Regions from separate parts of the Enterobacter sp. QK-SA4 genome, predicted to be linked through region 3. Evidence: predicted binding sites of a transcription regulator. Region 3 holds the regulator's gene; each other region holds the start of a gene.

Region 1 (5,074 bases), 440 kb from region 3:
CATGGAACACCAGCATGCGCGCGGTATCCTTCTCGCGCAGGGCAACGGCGTCCTCAAGGTCAAACATGATGGAGTCGGGACGGTAGATAAAAGCGGTGGAAAGCATGGCAGCGTTGGCGCCCGGCAGGAACAACATGCTGCGGCGGAGTTTGCTCATTTCAGCGCCCCCCAGTTGATGGCCTGTTCATCGGCTGCACGCATCAGCGCGCTTTGCAGGCGAGCGCGGATAACACAGTCCAGCGCCCCTTTGTCTTCAATAATAATTAATCCCTGGTGCACATTCATGGCGCGCAACGTGTCGTTGACCACCTGGCGAATTTGTTCGCCAAACTGCTTAATCACTTCACTGTGGATGACTATCTCCAGCTCGCCGTGAGCGGGAGCGATTTTCACCATCAGGTCGCTGGACTCCTGCGTTCCGGCCAGCGCCTCCCTTACAATTTTCATGATAAATTCCTGGTAGTTAAGCGACTTCCGCACTCGCACGGTAATGCGTTTCGAGATGCGCGAAGGTGGAGTCCGGGACAATCTCCCGGATCCGGGAAAACTGCTGTGTCTTCAGTAAGCGGCGCACTTCGGACGCTGAAATAGCGTTGCCGGTGGCCTTGATGCGCGGCATTTCCACCACCTCGATATGCGAGGCCAGCAGGTCGTGCAGCGTCTGGTTGTACTGGCGGGTGATATCGCAAAACGGCTCCGATCCGATGAAGCGGTGCGTGATGCCGAGCGCCGGGGCAATGAAGTCCCGGAAGATCAGCACGTCGATCTCGCTCCACGCCTGCTGCACTTTGCCGGTCTCCTTCAGGAAGTAGGCCGGGAAGGTGGCGCGGGAGATGATGTACTGCGAGCCTTCATGCACCACCACGTTCGGCAGATGCGCCACGCCCGCGCGCACCATCTCGAGGCGCGCGCTGAACGGGAAGAACGAGGCGTCTTCACGCACCACGAACAGGTGCAGGGCGTCGCACCGCTGCGCCGCCTGCTCCACCAGATGGCGGTGGCCGAGGGTGAACGGATTGGCGTTCATCACTATCGCGCCAACGTTCTCCCCGCACTTGCGCTTCGCGCGCAGGGAACGGCAGTAGCGTTCGATCCCCTGCGGGGTGTTTTCCATCAGCACGGCGTTGTTTCCGCTCTGGGCAATCGGCCAGAAGCCGCTGCGGGCAAAGCGCTCCCGATTGCACGGACGGGTGCAGAGAAAGAGGTGAAAATGGCCGCGCTCCAGCGCCGCATTTTCCACCTCTGCCAGCAGCCGCGCGCTGAGGTTCTCGCCGCGAAGCTGCTCGTTGACCGCCACGCATTTGATGACGTTGGCGGCAAGCCCTGCGCAACCCACCAGCTGCGAACCGGACCAGGCTTCGACAAACAGCGTAATGTCGTTGTCCAGGCCAAGGCCGCTGTCTGCCAGCAGGTAGCGGATCTGGCTTAAGCGTTCCGGGTGTTTCGCCACCAGCGTGTGGCGAAAATCGATGGGTTGACTGTTCATGCCGCCTTACTCAGTGTGCTGCCGCAAGCCCGACGGCTGGCGCTTCCACGATCACGTTGCTCAGATGACCGATATGCTCGATCTCCACCTCAATGCGATCCCCTTCCTTCATAAACAGCGGCGGATTGCGTTTTTTACCCACCCCGCCCGGAGATCCGGTGATGATCACGTCGCCCGGGCTTAAGCGGGTAAAGGTGCTGATGTACTCGATCAGCTCCGCCACCTTATGGATCATGCTGCTGGTGTTGTCTTCCTGCACCATGCGGCCGTTCAGCCAGGTGCGGATCGCAAGCTGGTGCGGATCCGGGATCTCATCCGCCGTCGCCATCCACGGCCCAAACGCGCCGGTTTTGCGCCAGTTTTTACCGGCGGTGAACCAGGTGTGCTGCCAGTCGCGGGCGGAGCCGTCCATGTAGCAGCTGTAGCCCGCCACGTGGCGCAGGGCGTCGTCGCGGCTGATGTTCTCCCCGCCTTTGCCGATGATCACCGCCAGCTCGCCTTCATAGTCGAATTCGCTGGAGTGGCGCGGCTTCAGCACCGGCTCGTTGTGGCCGGTCTGTGAATCCGGGAAGCGGACAAACAGCGTCGGGGCCGGATTATGCTGGTCAAACTCCTTGCGCTTGTCGGCATAGTTCATGCCCACGCAGAGGATCTTTTCCGGCTGCTCAATCACCGGTAAGAAGGTGATGGCGCTCAGCGGCACGTCCACGGCGTCGTTCAGGTAGCGGGTGGCCTGCGCCAGCCCGTTGCCCTGCAGCAGCGCCTTGAGGTCGCTGTAGCGGTCGCCGAGACGGCGGCCTAAATCAATCACGCCGTCGGCCTGGACGATGCCGTAGCTGCGTTTTCCCTGGTATAAAAAGCTTGCGAGTTTCATTGTTCTTTCCTGAAAACTTAAACGAGGAAGTTGCCCAGAATCAGCAGTGAGACAGAGACGTTAATCGCCCCGCCGATACGGGTAGCAATCTGGGCGAACGGCATCAGGCTCATGCGGTTGCCTGCGGTCAGGATCGCCACGTCGCCGGTACCGCCCTGGCCGCTCTGGCAGCAGGAGACGATGGCGACATCAATCGGATGCATACCAATCTTTTTGCCGACGAAGAAGCCGGTGGCGACCAGTGCAGAAACGGTGCTGACAATTACCAGCAGGTTGCTGACGGTGAACGCCGCCACCAGTTCATGCCACGGGGTGATAGCCACGCCGACGGCGAAGAGGATTGGGTAGGTCACGGAGGTCTGGAAGAATTTGTACACCACCTGAGAGCCTTCCAGCAGACGCGGAGAGGCGCCGTTGCAGAGCTTCACCAGTACCGCCATAAACAGCATGCCGACCGGAGCAGGCAGGCCAATCAGCTTGTGGCCGAGCATGCCCAGCATGTAGAGCAGCACCGCCAGCAGCGCGCCGGAGGCGATAGTGGTGACGTCCGCTTTGCCGGAAAAAGCAGGCTGAGAGACCGTTGCATCGGCATTCGCGCGGTTAGGCATCAGCTGGCCTTCACCGGTCAGGTGCGGGAAGCGTTTACCGAGCTGGTTCAGGCAGCCGGAGATGATGATTGCCGTCAGACCGCCGAGCATGACCATCGGCAGCACGCGACCGAGCGCAACGCCCTGGTCCATGTGCAGCAGGGTGGCATAGCCGATGGAAAGCGGGATCGCCCCTTCCCCGACGCCGCCCGCCATAATCGGCAGAATGATAAAGAAGAAGATCTGGAACGGCTCAAGACCCAGCGCCAGGCCGACGCCCATCCCCACCAGCATGCCGACGATTTCGCCGCACAGCATCGGGAAGAAGATGCGCAGGAAGCCCTGAATCAGCACCGTGCGGTTCATGCTCATGATGCTGCCGACGATGATGCAGCAGATGTAGAGATAGAGAATGTTGGTGGATTTGTAGAATTTGGTGGTGGACTCGACCACCACGTCCGGCAGCAGGCCATAATAGACCAGCGCGGAAGGGATAAAGGTGGCGCAAATCGCCGCCGCGCCGAGCTTGCCGACAATCGGCAGGCGTTTGCCAAACTCGCCGCAGGCAAAGCCGAAGAAGGCCAGCGTTGCCACCATGACCACGATATCGCTCGGCAGTTTTCCGCCCAGGCAATCAATCGCAATCAGCGCGCCCGCCAGAACGAACAGCGGCAGAGGAATAATCCCAACTTTCCAGGTATCCATAATATGCCACCAGCACTCTTTGAGCGAAGGCTGCTGAATTTCAATCGGGTCGTGGGTAACAGAGAAAGAATCGTCAGTTGTGCTCATAATAAGCCCCTTGGTTATTTTGTGCGTTCAGCTTAGAGTCACAAAGGCTTACTTTATGTGAGGGATGGCATATTAAAAGCGAAGTTTTAATGGCTGCTATGGTTTTAATGGTTTCTTTTGTTTAATGTGATTTATACCTTATTTATGGCCGTGGTTTTTATGGTTTCTTTTCCGAATTGAACAAACAAATAACATTTGCTCGCGCAGCCCGAAGTACGTTCGCCTTCAGGTTAACTCTTTTACAGCGCCCGCTGTGCAAGGGATCACAAGTTTTCGGCAAAGCGGGCGTCAGCGCGAAAAAAGATGATATATTGGCGATCTTTGCTGCTACCTCGCGTGATAGTTATGAAAGTCTCTTTCCAGATTAAGCTGTTTATTTCGCTGGTTGCCTTTTTCTCAGTGCTTTTCGCGCTGCTGGGCGGATATTATTATGCCGACGTCGGGAAACAGCTTTATCAGGAAATGAGTACGCGTGCCAAAATACAGGCTGAAGAGATTGCGCTTATTCCGACATTGCGTAATGAAGTTGAACAAAAGAATATCAACGCCATCCATGATTTTATGCAGAAGATTTCTGCGCACAGTGACGCCAGCTTTATTGTGATTGGTGATAATAAAGGGCAGCATCTTTTTCACTCCGTATTTGCCGACAGAGTGGGCACAACCCTGGTTGGCGGAGACAATGAAGCCGTGTTGCAGGGTAAAAGCACCACCACCATCCGCAAAGGCGGGCTGGGTATTTCGCTGCGCAGCAAAGCCCCCATTTTCAATGCTGCCGGACAGGTGGTCGGCATTGTTTCGGTAGGCTATCTCACCAGCTACCTTGATACCATTACCGTCAGTAAGGTGGTCAATATCCTGATTGCCGCCGTGCTGCTGCTGATCGCTCTCTTTGTCTTCTCCTGGTTCTTTACCCGCAGCATCAAGAAGCAGATCTTCTCCCTTGAGCCGCGCGATATCGGCCTGCTGGTGCGCCAGCAGAAGGCGATGATGGAGTCTATTTATGAAGGGGTGATTGCCATTGACGCTCAAAGGCGGATTGAAGTCATCAACCAGGCGGCGCGCAAGCTGCTGGGTCTGAGCCAGCCGGCCCGCGAGCTGCGCGGACAGCTGATAAGCCAGGTGATCGATCCGGTCCCGTTCTTCGACACGCAGACGATGCTGGCGAAAGATACCCATGACGAGATTTGTCGTTTTAACGATCTCACGGTGATTGCCAGCCGGGTGCACATCATGCTTGAGGGGTCGCTGCAGGGCTGGGTGATCACCTTCCGCGATCGCAACGAGATCGACTCGCTAAGCGCCCAGCTCAGCCAGGTTAAACGCTATGTCGAT
Region 2 (5,074 bases), 1.7 Mb from region 3:
CAGACTTCCTGAGGCAGCGTCAGCTCTTTGCCCAGCATGCGCTGGATCAGCGGTTTTTTCATCACCCACTGGCTGATTAACAGTGCACCAGCGAACAGCGCATAAATGACGGTCACTTTCCACTTAATAAATTCATCATTGTGGAAGAACAGCGTAAGCCCGCCGAACACGGCGACCAGGACGAACGTTATCAGCGCCATCTTTTCGACTTTACGATAGCGAACCCAGCTGTAGATCAGAACAACAGCCGTTGCAACGATCAGCGCAGTGGTCGCGGCATAAATGTCATACAGCTTATAAAAAGCAAAAAAGACCACGAGCGGTAAAAAATCAAGAAACTGCTTCATTCTGTGATTCCATCTTCTGAACGGGGCGGGTGGCAGCGATGCCGCCCGCCTCAGGATTACTGACGAATTAACATATACAGGCGGAACAGATAGACCAGCAGTACCGCTGAAATCAGATTGCTCAGCGTATTCGCCACTACCGCGCCAACGTTCGGCGTTAATACCGCAAAATTCGGTGCAAACAACAGCAGGAGCGTTTTGGCGAGCAGCCAGCCGATCACGGCGGGAGCCACCAGACGCATATTCGCCCATGCCAGTCTGATGCTGCTGCGCATCGCGGTAAAAATCCCCATCTTATCCTGCACCACCATCACAGGCGCAAATGAAAGCACGATAGCCAGTAAAACACCCGGCACCACGACCAGCATAATTCCCATTTGCACCAGCATGGTGGTTAAAAAGATCAGGATAAACAGCTTAGGTAAGACTGGCGCACTCGCACCAATCGCCCGTAAGGCGCTGACCCGGTGACCCGCCGAGACCAGCTGAATCATCAGCAAAACGCCGCCCGCCAGAACCGCATTACCAATCAGGCCTGAGAACGTTGACGCGGCAGACGCCCGCAGCAGAATCTGTTGCTGCTCCGGCGTCATGTTTTGCACCAGTTCAAACAGCCCCACGCTTCCGGCGAGGTGGTCGCCCTGGCTCAGGCTGGCAATCTGTTCATCACTCGGTGAGAAGGCATGGCCCAGCACCACCGTGATAAAGGCACATAGCAACGCGATCAGTAAAAAGGTTATGAACTGATTGCGGAAAAAGTTTCCCGTGTCACGGTAGACAGACTTCGCCGTGATAGACATGCACTCTCCTTGAGTATTGCAGGTGTTAATTAGCCGGCAATTGTACACCGGATGCACCTGCTGTGGCAGCATCAAGGCTTGTATGGAAAAGCATATCTTTGTAAAGCGGAGGTAATCCAACGCGCGCCCGGGCGCGATTGCAGGCTTCGTTGACCTGCCCATCCTCCCCCGACATGGCAAATTCCCGGCACGGGCTGGGCCGATCCTCATAGATGGAACACCTGGTAGAGACCCCGGGCTCGCCCTGTAGCGCCACGCAGCGGGCCTGCTTTTGGTTTGTGCCACTCATGCAGCGCAGAAAAGGCGTTAGCGGCTCTGTGAGATGAACCGGAACGGTACCGCCGCCATCGCTGGCTTCGGCCCAGTAGAAAGAGACTCGAAAATACGCACAACAGGCTCCGCACGTCATGCACGGGTTGATATCACTCATGGCACACCTGCTAAAGAAGAACGCATCAAATCAACTTGTGAGAGCGATAAATTATCCAGCCGCCAGAGGAAGAGCAAGAGGGGGAAAAGGGAAAATTTTGTAACCGTGAAATGCCAAAAATTGACATGGAAACAACTTATCGCTTTTGGATGTGCAACAAAAAATTAATCCAGATCAATGAATGTTAAGTTACTGGTTTTAATGTGATCTGTAGCAGATCACTTATTACTCATTTGTGAGTATATTCTCATCCGCGATTAAAACCACAACGATGGAGCGGATATGAAAAAATTAGCGGTGGCAGCCCTTGTATTAAGCAGTCTCTCTGGCGGCGCGTATGCGCATGAAGCAGGCGAATTCTTTATTCGTGCCGGTTCGGCTACGGTTCGCCCGACTGAAGGATCGGATAACGTGCTGGGTATGGGCGGTTTTAACGTCAGTAATAACACCCAGTTAGGGTTAACGTTCACCTATATGGCGACGGAAAACGTTGGTGTTGAGCTTCTGGCTGCAACGCCGTTCCGTCATCGCGTAGGTCTGGGCGCAACCGGTGATATCGCTACGGTTCACCATTTACCGCCAACGCTGATGGCGCAATGGTACTTTGGTGATGCCAGCAGCAAGGTGCGTCCTTATATTGGTGCCGGTGTGAACTACACCACTTTCTTCGACGAGAAGTTTAACGATACCGGTAAAGAGGCCGGTCTGACTGACCTCAGCCTGAAAGATTCATGGGGTATGGCGGGGCAGGTCGGTCTGGATTATCTAATTAACCGCGACTGGCTGATTAACGCCTCGGTCTGGTACATGGATATTGATACGGACGTACGCTTCAAAGCGGGCGGTCAGCAGCAAAGTATCAATACTCGCCTGGATCCGTGGGTGTTTATGTTCTCTGCGGGTTATCGTTTCTAATCCCCCGTCAAACTGGCCACAGGGTGGCCAGTTTGCTTTGCTCACTTCAAAACGACGGATAAACCGGCCGCTCATCAAGCTTTACGCAGTGCCTCAGGATATTTTCTCCATCATATAAATAGCTGAAAGCGTCGCTGGACAGGGAATGAAAGAGAATATCGCCGTTGGCAAACGGGATGATTTCGGTATCACCTGCACGTTTATGTCCCGCGCCGGTTTCAAAATGGCCGTGCCATCGTTCCTGGGTATGGTCATAAACGTGCAGAATGACCTCGACAAGTCCTCTTTGCGGACAATTAAGGCGCAGGAAGGTAGAAGAGAAATTCAGGGACAGCGCATGGAAGGGAATCAATAAGGCGAAAACCAGTAAAGCTCGTAAATACATCAAACCGCGAAAACCTCCTTCAAAAGGGAAGTGAGATTTTACTTAAGTCAAAAAACGCGTTTTTGCCGTGGATCAAGATGTCTTATAATTCAATACGATAAAGGCCCCTCGCGAGGCCCTTAGCGATCATTTTTGAATCAAATAGCGAATGGTCGGGCCATCCTGCTGGATATCCAGCACCGTGTAGCCGTGGTTTTTCGCATCCAGCGGAATGTTGTTGATGGACTGCGGACAGTCGCTGACCACTTCCAGAATTTCCCCTTTTTTGAGCTGCGGTAGGGCTTCAAGCGTGGCAACAGCCGGATAAGGGCAGGGTTCACCGACCATATCCAGACGGTAATCGGGCACGATCTCTTTCATGCAGCATTCTCCTGGGTTTCTGTTTTAACACTCGCGCGACGGAAGAAGCGTTTCTCCTGCGCGACAACCAGTAAAAAAGCGACCAGCAGCAGGGCGTAGGTGACCAGCAGGCCACCGAGAGGCCCGAAGGTGTTCAACAGGTTTACCTTGTCCCAACTCGTGGCAAGCGCCGGAGACAGATCGTCCCAGAAGTAAGCCAGGATCGTCGAGCCGATAACATTTCCCAGGCCCACCCACCAGTAATGCACCTGACCTTCAACGGCGCGGTACATCCAGCCGGTTTCACACCCGCCAGCCAGCACGATCCCGAAGCCGAACAGCAGGCCGCCAATGACCGCGTTAGGACCGGCCCACATGATTTTCGGTTCGACGCCGAGCTGAACATAGCTGAAGATACCGATGGCGCTGACCGCCATCCCGGCGATAATCGCCTTTGCCATCATCGTACGGCCGGTGATCCACATATCGCGAAACGCGGAGGTAAAGCAGATCTGCGCGCGTTCAATGAGCAGACCAAAACCCACGCCGAACAGCATCGCCAGGCCGAGTTTGGGCTGATTCATTGCAGTGCAAAGCGCCCAGGCGACCATAGCCAAAAAGACCAGCATACCGAGGCGGAAACGGCGACGCGCCTGGTCTGGGTTCTGGGTTAACGGTGACGCAGCGCTGACTTTTGTCATTTTCACCGGAATGCGGAACAGCGGCAGCAGGGTGAATTTGGCACCGAAGTAAGAGCCGATGGCCGTGGCGACGGCAAAGAACCAGGCGTGAAGCGAAAACTGAGGAATCCCCGTAAAGAAAGCGGCCAGGTTACAGCCCATCGCCAGGCGGGCGCCAAACCCGGCAATGATACCGCCGACCACCGCCTGCATTATGCGAATACGGCTTTTGGGCATCCGCAACTTAACGTTGTTTGCCCACAGCGCCGCCGCGAAACAGCCGCCGAACATGCCGACGATCATCATCCCGTCGATGCGGGTGAGCGGCGTGCCGTCCAGATGAATGAGTTTAAAGTAACCCCACTCTTCGGTATGCACGCCAGCGAGCTGTAGCAATTGACCACCCCAGCGGGTGAACTCGCCGGTCACGGCCCAGAAGGTGCCGGTGATGCCGAAATAGTAGGTAGAGAGAATGCCTGCCGCGATAACGGCCGGAACAGGTGACCAGAACTTAACCAGGTAAGTCTGTTTGAAGGCGTGCCATGACATGAATAAGCCTCTGAACTCAGAAGGTGTAAGTGAATTTAACGGACTGGAATATATATCTTTTTCGTTTGCCTCAAAACCTCTCAAAACCTTTTCTGCAAAATACCGCCTCTTTTTATGACCTTAGTCATTAAACCGTGCTGCGTTTGGATTCTCGGTACGGCTGCGGAATTCAGAGAAGCAAGAGCCGTTGATATACCTGATGTTCTGACAGAGACTCTGGCGGAGTGCGGGTGGATCCCGAATCGGCGTTAACACCAAAAACGCACTCTTATTCAGCTAACCACCTGGCAGATATAAAAACTGCACCTTAAAACGACAGGGCTAAGGTAATTCCCGCGATATGAGTCAAATATATACAAAAGGGTTTGCTTGACGGATGAGTTTTAACAGTACCCCTGCTCAAAAACGACTATTATATGAATCTTTTTTTCAGAATATCCTCATGCTAATTACCTTTGCTAAATTAGAATATTCGCATATGGACTGTTAGTCTTTGATTTTGTTACTTCCGGTTATTAAACGATATCAGACATAGAAGCTGGCAATTCTAAAATTTTTTGTGAATGGACGCCTCCGCTCGTATTATGTACGTCGAAGGCCTGGTGAGGAGAGAGTGTTATGGAAGATGT
Region 3 (5,074 bases):
GATGGACATGGCCATTCGTAAGGCGCGCGATTCGGGTAAACACATCAGCTACTTCGGCCCGGAAGCCAATGACTTCGGCCTGCTGGAACAAACCTTTATAGAGTACGGCAAGAGCGGCAAAGGGCAGTCCCGCAAGTATCTGCACACCTATGATGAAGCCGTACCCTGGAATCAGGTGCCGGGCACCTTTACCCCCTGGCAGCCGCTGCCGGAACCCACCGACGTCCTGTTTTACGAAGGATTGCACGGCGGCGTGGTCACCCCTCAACACGACGTGGCGCGCCACGTGGATCTGCTGGTCGGCGTGGTTCCTATCGTAAACCTGGAGTGGATCCAGAAGCTGACGCGTGACATGAGCGAGCGTGGCCATTCTCGCGAAGCGGTGATGGACTCGGTGGTGCGCTCCATGGAGGATTACATTAACTTCCTGACGCCGCAGTTCTCCCGCACCCATATCAACTTCCAGCGCGTGCCGACGGTGGACACCTCCAACCCGTTCGCGGCCAAAAGCATCCCGTCGCTGGATGAGAGTTTTGTGGTGATCCATTTCCGCAATCTCGAAGGCATTGATTACCCGTGGCTGCTGGCAATGCTGCAGGGCTCGTTTATTTCGCACATGAATACGTTAGTGGTGCCGGGCGGGAAAATGGGGCTGGCGATGGAGCTCATCATGACGCCGCTGGTGGAGCGACTGATGGAAGGGAAGCAGATCGCGTGAGCATGTTCCCTCTCCCAGTGGGAGAGGGTTAGGGTGAGGGCATCAACACGCACGATGCCCCATCAATCACGCCTCGATCACTTCATACGAATGCGTGATTTTTACCGCTTTCTCCAGCATTAACGCCACAGAGCAGTACTTCTCCGCAGACAGGTCCACCGCACGTGAGACCGCCGCGTCTTTCAGTTCTTTACCGGTGACCACAAAGTGCAGGTTAATATGGGTGAACAGGCGTGGCGCCTCATCGCGACGCTCTGATGTGAGTTTAACCTCACAATCCGTCACGTCATGACGACCTTTTTGCAGAATCGACACCACGTCAATGGCGCTGCAACCCCCTGCCGCCATCAGCACCATTTCCATTGGGCTTGGCGCTTTATCGCCGGAGTTACCGTCCATCAAAATCTGGTGTCCTGACGCGGACTCGCCCAGGAACGTTAAACCTTCAACCCATTTCACGCGCGCTTGCATATTCATTAACTCCAACGTTGCATTTTTGGTGACAGATTACGCGTGCGTTACATTTCTCGCAATGGAAGGCGACCTGCATCATGCTGAAGCGAGACACCAGGAGACACGCGGCGAAAGCTATGCTAAAACACTCAGGATGCTACAGTAATACATTGACGTTACACGTGTATGCAGAGGACATCAAACTTTACTGGCTGCGAAACGTTACGGTAGCCGACTTCCCAGGGTATGGGTAAGAATTCGATTGCAACCCCAGAGTCCGGATGCATCTGATGACTCTGGTGACAGCTTATAACAGAGGATAACAGCGCATGGTGCTTGGCAAACCGCAAACAGACCCGACTCTCGAATGGTTCTTGTCTCATTGCCACATTCATAAGTACCCATCGAAGAGCACGCTGATTCACCAGGGTGAAAAAGCGGAAACGTTGTATTACATCGTTAAAGGCTCGGTGGCAGTGCTGATCAAAGATGAAGAAGGGAAAGAGATGATCCTTTCTTATCTGAACCAGGGCGATTTCATCGGTGAACTGGGCCTGTTTGAAGAGGGCCAGGAACGTAGCGCCTGGGTTCGTGCAAAGACAGCATGTGAAGTGGCTGAAATTTCTTACAAGAAGTTCCGTCAGCTGATTCAGGTTAACCCTGACATCCTGATGCGTCTTTCTTCCCAGATGGCGCGCCGTCTGCAGGTCACGTCAGAGAAAGTGGGTAACCTCGCCTTCCTGGACGTTACCGGCCGTATCGCACAAACCCTGTTGAACCTGGCGAAACAGCCAGACGCTATGACCCACCCGGACGGCATGCAAATTAAAATTACCCGTCAGGAAATTGGTCAGATCGTCGGTTGCTCCCGTGAAACAGTGGGCCGTATCCTGAAAATGCTGGAAGATCAAAACCTGATCTCCGCCCACGGTAAAACCATCGTGGTCTACGGAACGCGTTAATTCCGCTCAAACGGCGTGTCACCGCAGGGTGTCACGCCGTTTTTGTCTCTACTCCCCATGTGGCGCAGGCTGATCTATCACCCGGAAGTTAACTACGCACTGCGGCAAACGCTGGTGTTGTGTCTTCCTGTGGCCATAGGCCTGATCCTCGGACATCTTCAGCAAGGCCTGCTGTTTTCCCTCGTGCCCGCCTGCTGCAACATCGCCGGTCTGGACACGCCGCATAAGCGCTTTTTCAAACGCCTGATTATCGGTGGCTGCCTGTTTGCCGGCTGTAGCCTCGCCGTGCAGCTTCTGCTTGCCCGGGATATCCCGCTGCCGCTGATCCTGACCGTGCTGGCGATGACGCTCGGCGTCACGGCGGAAATCAGTTCGCTGCACGCCCGCCTGCTTCCCGCCTCGCTGATTGCGGCCATTTTCACGCTGAGCCTCGCCGGGAACATGCCGGTGTGGGAGCCGCTGCTGATCTACGCCCTGGGGACATTGTGGTACGGGCTGTTTAACTGGTTTTGGTTCTGGCTGTGGCGCGAACAGCCGCTGCGTGAATCCCTGAGCCTGCTCTATGTGCAGCTTGCGGATTACTGCGAAGCCAAATATACCCTGCTCACCCAGCATACCGACCCGGAAAAATCCTTACCGCCGCTGCTGACGCGCCAGCAGAAGGTGGTGGACCTGATAAGCCAGTGCTATCAGCAGCTGCATATGCTCGCCGCCAACAAGAACCACGAATACAAACGGCTGCTGCGCACCTTCCAGGTCGGGCTGGATCTGCAGGAGCACATCTCCGTAAGCCTTCATCACCCGCAGGAGGTGCAAAAGCTGGTCGAGCGCAGCCACGCCGAAGCGGTGATCCGCTGGAACGCACAAACCGTGTCCGCACGTCTGCGCGTGCTGGCCGATGATATTCTCTACCACCGCTACCCGACGCGCTTTAACATGGAAAAACAGCTGGGCGCGCTGGAGAAAATCGCCCGCCAGCATCCCGATAACCCGGTCGGCCAGTTTGCCGCCTGGCACTTCAGCCGCATCGCCCGCGTGTTGCGCACGCAGCGCCCGCTTTATCCCCGCGACCTGATGGCGGATAAGCAAAAACGGCTTCCGTTATTGCCCGCGCTCAAAAGCTATCTTTCTCTTAAATCGTCCGCCCTGCGCAACGCCGCCAGGATTAGCGTGATGCTCAGTACCGCCAGCCTGATGGGCATGGCGCTGCACCTGCCGAAACCGTACTGGATCTTAATGACCGTGCTGTTTGTCACCCAGAACGGCTACGGCGCCACGCGTGTGCGTATTCTGCACCGGGCTGGCGGAACGATGGCCGGGCTGATCATTGCGGGCGTGACGCTGCACTTCCACGTGCCGGAAGGCTATACCCTGGCAGGCATGCTGGCGATCACGCTGGTGAGCTACCTGATTATCCGAAAAAATTACGGCTGGGCGATGGTGGGCTTTACGGTGACGGCGGTATATACCCTGCAGCTGCTCACGCTCAATGGCGAACAGTTTATTGTCGCCAGGCTGATTGATACCCTGATCGGCTGCCTGATTGCCTTTGGCGGAATGGTCTGGCTGTGGCCGCAGTGGCAGAGCGGGCTGCTGAGGCAGAACGCCCACGACGCGCTGGAAGCCGACCAGCAGGCTATTCGCCTGATCCTGAGCGACGACCCGCAGCCCTCCCCGCTGGCCTATCAGCGGATGAAGGTCAACCAGGCGCACAACGCCCTGTTTAACTCGCTCAACCAGGCGATGCAGGAGCCGGGCTTTAACTCGCACTATCTGGCAGACATGAAGCTCTGGGTGACGCACAGCCAGTTTATCGTCGAGCACATTAACGCCATGACCACGCTGGCGCGCGAGCACACGATGCTGACGCCGGATCTGGCGCAGCGCTATTTGCAGTCGTGTGAAATTGCGTTGCAGAGGTGTCAGCAACGTCTGGAGTATGACGCGCCGGGCGAGTCGGGCGACTCAAACATTCTGGAAGCGCCGGAGACGTTAACCCACGGGCCAATGAGCACGCTGGAGCAGCATTTGCAGCGCGTTCTGGGACATCTGAACACCATGCACACCATTTCGTCGGTGGCATGGCGTCAGCGTCCGCATCACGGCATTTGGTTAACGCGTCGGTTAAAGCGAACCGAGTATTAGCCTTTAACGATCTTCGCGACCGCCGAGGCAAAGCGGGTTAACCCCTCTTCGATGTCTTTGTCTTCTACCACCAGCGACGGCGCAAAGCGCATCACGTCCGGCCCGGCATTGAGCACCATCACTCCTTCGTGCGCGGCGGCGTGCAGGAAGTCGCGCGCGCGACCTTTGTACTGCGGCTTCAGCTCGGCGCCAATCAACAGCCCCATCCCGCGGATTTCGCTGAACACATCGTACTGCTCATCAATCTTTTGCAGGTGTTTTACGAACAGCTCGCGCTTCGCGCTCACGGCGTTCAACACCTCCGGCGTGTTGATAATGTCGAATGCAGCGCCCGCCACGGCGGTCGCCAGCGGGTTACCGCCGTAGGTAGAGCCGTGAGAGCCGACGTGGAACGCGGAGGCGATCTCCTGCGTCGTCAGTACCGCACTCACCGGGAAACCACCGCCGAGCGCTTTGGCGCTGGTCAGGATGTCCGGCGTAACGCCGTAGTGCATATACGCGAACAGATCGCCGGTACGCCCCATCCCGCACTGCACTTCATCAAAGACCAGCAGCGCCTTATGTTCGTCGCACAGCTCGCGCAGCCCTTTCAGGAATTCCGGAGTTGCCGCCGTCACGCCGCCTTCACCCTGGATCGGCTCAACGACTACCGCGCAGGTGTGATCGTCCATGACCGCTTTCACGGCATGCAGATCGTTAAACGGCACGTGGACAATATCGGCCGGCTTCGGGCCAAACCCGTCAGAATACTTTGGCTGGCCGCCAACGGAGACGGTAAAGAAGGAGCGTCCATGGA
Region 4 (5,074 bases), 220 kb from region 3:
CCTACCCGGGTTCAGTACGGGCCGTACCATGTGAACCCCTATTTGGCCTTGCTCCGGGTGGAGTTTACCGTGCCACGGACTGTTACCAGCCGCGCGGTGCGCTCTTACCGCACCCTTTCACCCTTACCTGATCCCGCTTGCGCGGGCCATCGGCGGTTTGCTCTCTGTTGCACTGGTCGTGGGTTTCCCCCCCAGGCGTTACCTGGCACCCTGCCCTATGGAGCCCGGACTTTCCTCCCCTCCGCCCGTCTCCCCCGAAAGGGACGACGACGAAGCGGCGACTGTCTGGTCAGCTTCGTCGCGCAGTATAGAGGGTTTGCGCGCCGCTGTCACCCTAAGGTGTAGGCAAGGCGTGATTAACGCGCCACTTCCACCTTCGCCAGTTTTTCGTAGTAGCACGCAATCGCGCTGTGATCGGCCGTGCCCAGGCCATCGGCACGCAGCGCCTGCATCATCTCCATGACCGCCGCGGTCAGCGGCAGCTGTGCGCCCACGCCGTGTGACGTATCCAGCGCGTTCGCCAGATCTTTGATATGCAGGTCGATGCGGAAACCGGGTTTGAAATTACGATCCATGACCATCGGCGCTTTGGCATCCAGCACGGTACTGCCCGCCAGACCACCGCGAATGGCCTGATAGACCAGATCCGGGTTGACGCCCGCTTTGGTTGCCAGCGTCAGCGCTTCGGACATGGCGGCAATGTTCAGCGCTACAATCACCTGGTTTGCCAGCTTGGTCACATTACCCGCCCCGATGTCCCCGGTATGCACCACGGAGCCCGCCATGGCTTTCATCAGGTCGTAGTATCTATCGAAAATGGCTTTATCGCCGCCGACCATCACCGACAGCGTGCCGTCGATCGCTTTCGGCTCACCGCCGCTGACCGGCGCATCCAGCATATCGACGCCCTTCGCTTTTAATGCCTCGCTGATTTCACGGCTCGCGAGCGGTGCGATAGAGCTCATATCGATCAGCACCAGGCCCGGCTTCGCACCGTCGATAATGCCGTTCTCACCCAGCGCAACTTCTTTAACATGCGGTGAGTTTGGCAGCATGGTGATGATGACATCGCACTGCTCGGCAATGGCCTTCGCGGTGGTGGCCGTTTCAGCGCCAGCCGCTATCACCTCTGCCACGGCCTGCGGATTGTGATCGGATACCACCAGCGAGTAACCCGCTTTGATGAGGTTCTTACTCATTGGTTTACCCATAATGCCCAGGCCAATAAAACCCACTTTCAGCGTCATAATCTGTTTCCTCAATGATGGTTATTTTTTAAAAGCGTCGGCTAATTTCTGCGTGGCCGAGCGGAATACGCCGAGGTCGCTGCCGACGGCTACAAACGTGGCTCCCCACTCCAGATAGCGACGGGCATCAGCCTCAACCGGCGCCAGAATGCCGCACGGTTTGCCGTGAGCTTTGGCGCGGGCAAAGATGTGCTGGATCGCGCGCTGCACGTCAGGGTGGCCGGCGTTACCCAGATGACCAAAGGCGGCAGCCAGATCGCTTGGGCCGACGAAGATCCCGTCCACGCCGTTTGTGGCGGCAATCGCGTCGACGTTATCAACGCCCTGCTGGCTCTCGATCTGAACCAGAATGGTGATGTTGCTATTAGACTGCGCGAAATAGTCCGGCACGGTGCCAAACATATTGGCGCGATGCGAAACGGAAACGCCGCGGATCCCTTCTGGCGGATAGCGCGTTGAGGCTACGGCCAGGGCCGCTTGTTCTTCCGTCTCCACAAACGGGATCAGGAAGTTGTAGAAACCGATATCCAGCAGGCGCTTGATAATCACCGGCTCGTTGGTGGGCACGCGCACTACCGGGGCGCTGGGGCTGCCTTTCAGCGCCATCAGCTGCGGAATAAAGGTGCTGATATCGTTCGGCGCATGTTCGCCGTCCAGCACCAGCCAGTCAAAACCGGCCAGGCCCAGCACTTCGGTGCTGATAGGGTTTGCCAGCGCGGACCAGCAGCCAATCTGAATCTGGTGTGCCGCGAGGGCCGCTTTAAATTTATTCGGGAAGATATCGTTATTCATCGTATTTACCTTTTTAATTCGCAGCCTATATCAGCATCATTTTATTTATTCAGACACCGCACCAGCATTATATTTATTATTCTGACGTATTTTGGCGTTATAAAATCGTCATTCAGTATAAGACGCAATCCACAACCGCACATTGTTTTAATGCTCAATTATTGCGTTATACTTCGATAAATTTTTTTGCATATGCACAAGGCGCTGGGCGCTAATGCACAGAATCAGGCATTACTGGTTCTGGAGCGATCGAGATCACATTTTCATATCCCCTATGCTGACATGCTTTATTTCTGAAAGCCGCGTATTTATTTCTACCATTTGAAAATTGGCTGAATTTATTATCAGACACTTTGCTGGAGAATACTGAACAATGGCCGACATTGAAATTCGACAGGCATCGCCGACGGCGTTTTATATAAAAGTCCACGACACCGATAATGTGGCGATTATTGTCAACGACAATGGCTTAAAAGCGGGCACCCGCTTCCCGGACGGGCTGGAACTGATTGAGCATATTCCGCAGGGACATAAAGTCGCCCTGGTGGATATCCCTGCTAACAGCGAAATCGTACGTTACGGTGAAGTCATCGGCTATGCCGTTCGCTCTATACCACAGGGGAGCTGGGTTGAGGAGTCGCTGGTGGCGCTGCCGGAAGCGCCGCCGCTAAACACGCTTCCGCTGGCGACTCGCGTACCGGAACCGCTTCCTCCGCTGGAGGGCTATACCTTCGAAGGCTACCGCAACGCGGACGGCAGCGTCGGCACCAAGAATCTGCTCGGCATTACCACCAGCGTGCACTGCGTGGCGGGCGTAGTGGATTACGTGGTGAAAATCATCGAACGCGATCTGCTGCCGAAATACCCGAACGTCGACGGCGTGGTTGGCCTGAACCACCTCTACGGCTGCGGCGTGGCGATTAACGCCCCCGCTGCCGTAGTGCCTATCCGTACCATCCACAATATTGCCCTCAACCCGAACTTTGGCGGCGAGGTGATGGTCATCGGTCTGGGGTGTGAAAAATTGCAGCCAGAGCGCCTGCTGCAGGGCACCGAAGATGTGAAAGCCATTCCGGCAGACGAGGCCAGCATCGTGCGCCTGCAGGATGAACGCCACGTGGGTTTCCGCTCAATGGTCGACGATATCCTGCAGGTGGCTGAACGCCATCTGGACAAGCTCAACAAGCGCCAGCGCGAAACCTGCCCGGCGTCTGATTTGGTAGTGGGAACACAGTGCGGCGGCAGCGATGCCTTCTCCGGCGTGACGGCCAACCCGGCGGTGGGCTATGCGTCCGATCTGCTTGTGCGCTGCGGCGCCACGGTGATGTTCTCCGAGGTGACCGAAGTGCGTGACGCCATCCATCTGCTCACGCCACGCGCCGTTAATGAAGAGGTCGGCAAGCGCCTGCTCGAGGAAATGGCCTGGTACGATAGCTATCTCGATATGGGCAAAACCGACCGCAGCGCAAATCCCTCACCGGGGAACAAAAAAGGCGGCCTGGCCAACGTAGTGGAAAAAGCCCTCGGGTCGATTGCCAAATCCGGCCAGAGCGCGATTGTGGAAGTTCTCTCTCCGGGCCAGCGCCCGACGAAACGCGGCCTGATCTACGCGGCAACGCCGGCCAGCGATTTCGTCTGCGGCACGCAGCAGGTGGCATCCGGCATTACGGTGCAGGTCTTTACCACCGGGCGCGGCACGCCGTACGGCCTGATGGCGGTACCGGTGATCAAGATGGCGACCCGCACCGAGCTGGCAAACCGCTGGTATGACTTAATGGATATCAACGCGGGCACCATCGCCACCGGGGAAGAGAGCATTGAGGACGTGGGCTGGAAGCTGTTCCACTTCATTCTGGATGTCGCCAGCGGGCGGAAGAAAACCTTCTCGGATCAATGGGGATTACATAATCAGCTGGCGGTGTTCAACCCGGCACCAGTGACGTGATTCATATTCCCAACCGCACCGAACGGTCCCCTCTCCCCTATGGGGAGAGGGTTAGGGTGAGGGGAAAGCCCCCTTAAACCAGCACCACCTCAATCCCGCTTTTTCGCAGCCCGTCCAGGCTCTCCGCCGGAATGCCTTCATCGACAATAATCATATCAATCCTTTGCGTATCAATGATTTTATGCAGACTTGAGCGGTTAAATTTGCTGGAGTCCGTGACAACGATAATACGCTCCGCCACCTCGCACATTTTGCGGTTAAGGCGGGCTTCGTCTTCGTTATGCGTACTTACGCCGCGGTCGAGATCGATGGCGTCAACGCCGAGGAACAGCAGGTCAAAATGGTAATTCTGTAGCGACTGTTCTGCCTGGTCACCGTAGAAGGATTGCGACTGACGGCGCAGGTGCCCGCCGGTCATCAGCAATTCCACCCCTTCCGCTTCCAGCAACGCATTCGCCACGTTCATCCCGTTGGTCATCGCAATCACGTCCGTGTGCTGGCGCAGCATGCGGGCGATTTCATACGTCGTGGTGCCGGAGTCCAGAATAATACGGTGCCCGGGTTTAACCAGCGCGGCAGCGGCCTGCGCGATACTGCGCTTCACCGCCGTATTCAGCGAGCTTTTATCCTCCACGGAAGGCTCAGCGCCCGGTACATTGCCTTCGCAAATCAAAGCCCCGCCGTAGGCGCGAACGGCAATACCCTGCTTCTCCAGAAACGCCAGGTCGTTGCGGATCGTCACCGTCGATACGCCGTACAGATGAGACAGATCGTTAACCTGCACGCTTCCCTGCGCCCGCAACCGCTGAATGATCTGCTCTCGCCTTTCACTGGTGCCGGTGATGCGCTTTTCCGCGGATGAATCGGTGCTGCTCATACGAGCTCCTTAATAAATAGTCTTTCGTTTCATTTCGTTTTGCCTATTAAGGCCTTTCTTTTTCGGGAATGCAAGTCCCGCCTTACGTACAGACGCAAGCCAACACTGCGCTGAAACCTTTCATTATGTTTCTTTTGTGAAACAGATCGGAAAACTATTATCTTTCGTTTTATTTTTATATCACCATGATGCAGGATTAAATGAAACAAAACG

Evidence for each region. The regulator CRP, encoded in region 3, controls carbon source genes, mostly activating them, when cyclic AMP is high. The targets are predictions, from matches to a motif close to ATGTGANNNNNNTCACAT.
Region 1: AC1VYI_RS05635 (2-hydroxycarboxylate transporter family protein) is a predicted target of CRP. The motif match lies at 3,864-3,881, and genes of this name have one in related genera.
Region 2: ompW (outer membrane protein OmpW) is a predicted target of CRP. The motif match lies at 1,779-1,796, and genes of this name have one in related genera.
Region 4: garD (galactarate dehydratase) is a predicted target of CRP. The motif match lies at 2,283-2,300, and genes of this name have one in related genera.

Annotation. Positions count from the first base shown of each region.
Region 1 is NZ_JBXFXH010000007.1:833,042-838,115, reverse strand. Features, by position in the region: gene citE (citrate (pro-3S)-lyase subunit beta) at 1-157, opposite strand, end outside; gene citD (citrate lyase acyl carrier protein) at 154-447, opposite strand; gene citC ([citrate (pro-3S)-lyase] ligase) at 464-1,486, opposite strand; gene AC1VYI_RS05640 (fumarylacetoacetate hydrolase family protein) at 1,497-2,360, opposite strand; gene AC1VYI_RS05635 (2-hydroxycarboxylate transporter family protein) at 2,378-3,739, opposite strand; gene AC1VYI_RS05630 (ATP-binding protein) at 4,085-5,074, shown strand, end outside.
Region 2 is NZ_JBXFXH010000007.1:2,059,200-2,064,273, forward strand. Features, by position in the region: gene AC1VYI_RS11340 (septation protein A) at 1-347, opposite strand, end outside; gene AC1VYI_RS11345 (YciC family protein) at 404-1,147, opposite strand; gene AC1VYI_RS11350 (YkgJ family cysteine cluster protein) at 1,173-1,577, opposite strand; gene ompW (outer membrane protein OmpW) at 1,860-2,492, shown strand; gene AC1VYI_RS11360 (hypothetical protein) at 2,539-2,877, opposite strand; gene yedF (sulfurtransferase-like selenium metabolism protein YedF) at 3,004-3,237, opposite strand; gene yedE (selenium metabolism membrane protein YedE/FdhT) at 3,234-4,445, opposite strand; gene AC1VYI_RS11375 (response regulator transcription factor) at 5,064-5,074, shown strand, end outside.
Region 3 is NZ_JBXFXH010000007.1:389,429-394,502, reverse strand. Features, by position in the region: gene AC1VYI_RS03310 (phosphoribulokinase) at 1-718, shown strand, start outside; gene AC1VYI_RS03305 (OsmC family protein) at 785-1,189, opposite strand; gene crp (cAMP-activated global transcriptional regulator CRP) at 1,501-2,133, shown strand; gene AC1VYI_RS03295 (YccS/YhfK family putative transporter) at 2,191-4,278, shown strand; gene argD (bifunctional acetylornithine/succinyldiaminopimelate transaminase) at 4,275-5,074, opposite strand, start outside.
Region 4 is NZ_JBXFXH010000007.1:606,131-611,204, reverse strand. Features, by position in the region: RNA gene rnpB (RNase P RNA component class A) at 1-297, opposite strand, end outside; gene garR (2-hydroxy-3-oxopropionate reductase) at 357-1,247, opposite strand; gene garL (2-dehydro-3-deoxyglucarate aldolase) at 1,269-2,039, opposite strand; gene garD (galactarate dehydratase) at 2,413-3,984, shown strand; gene AC1VYI_RS04475 (DeoR family transcriptional regulator) at 4,058-4,861, opposite strand.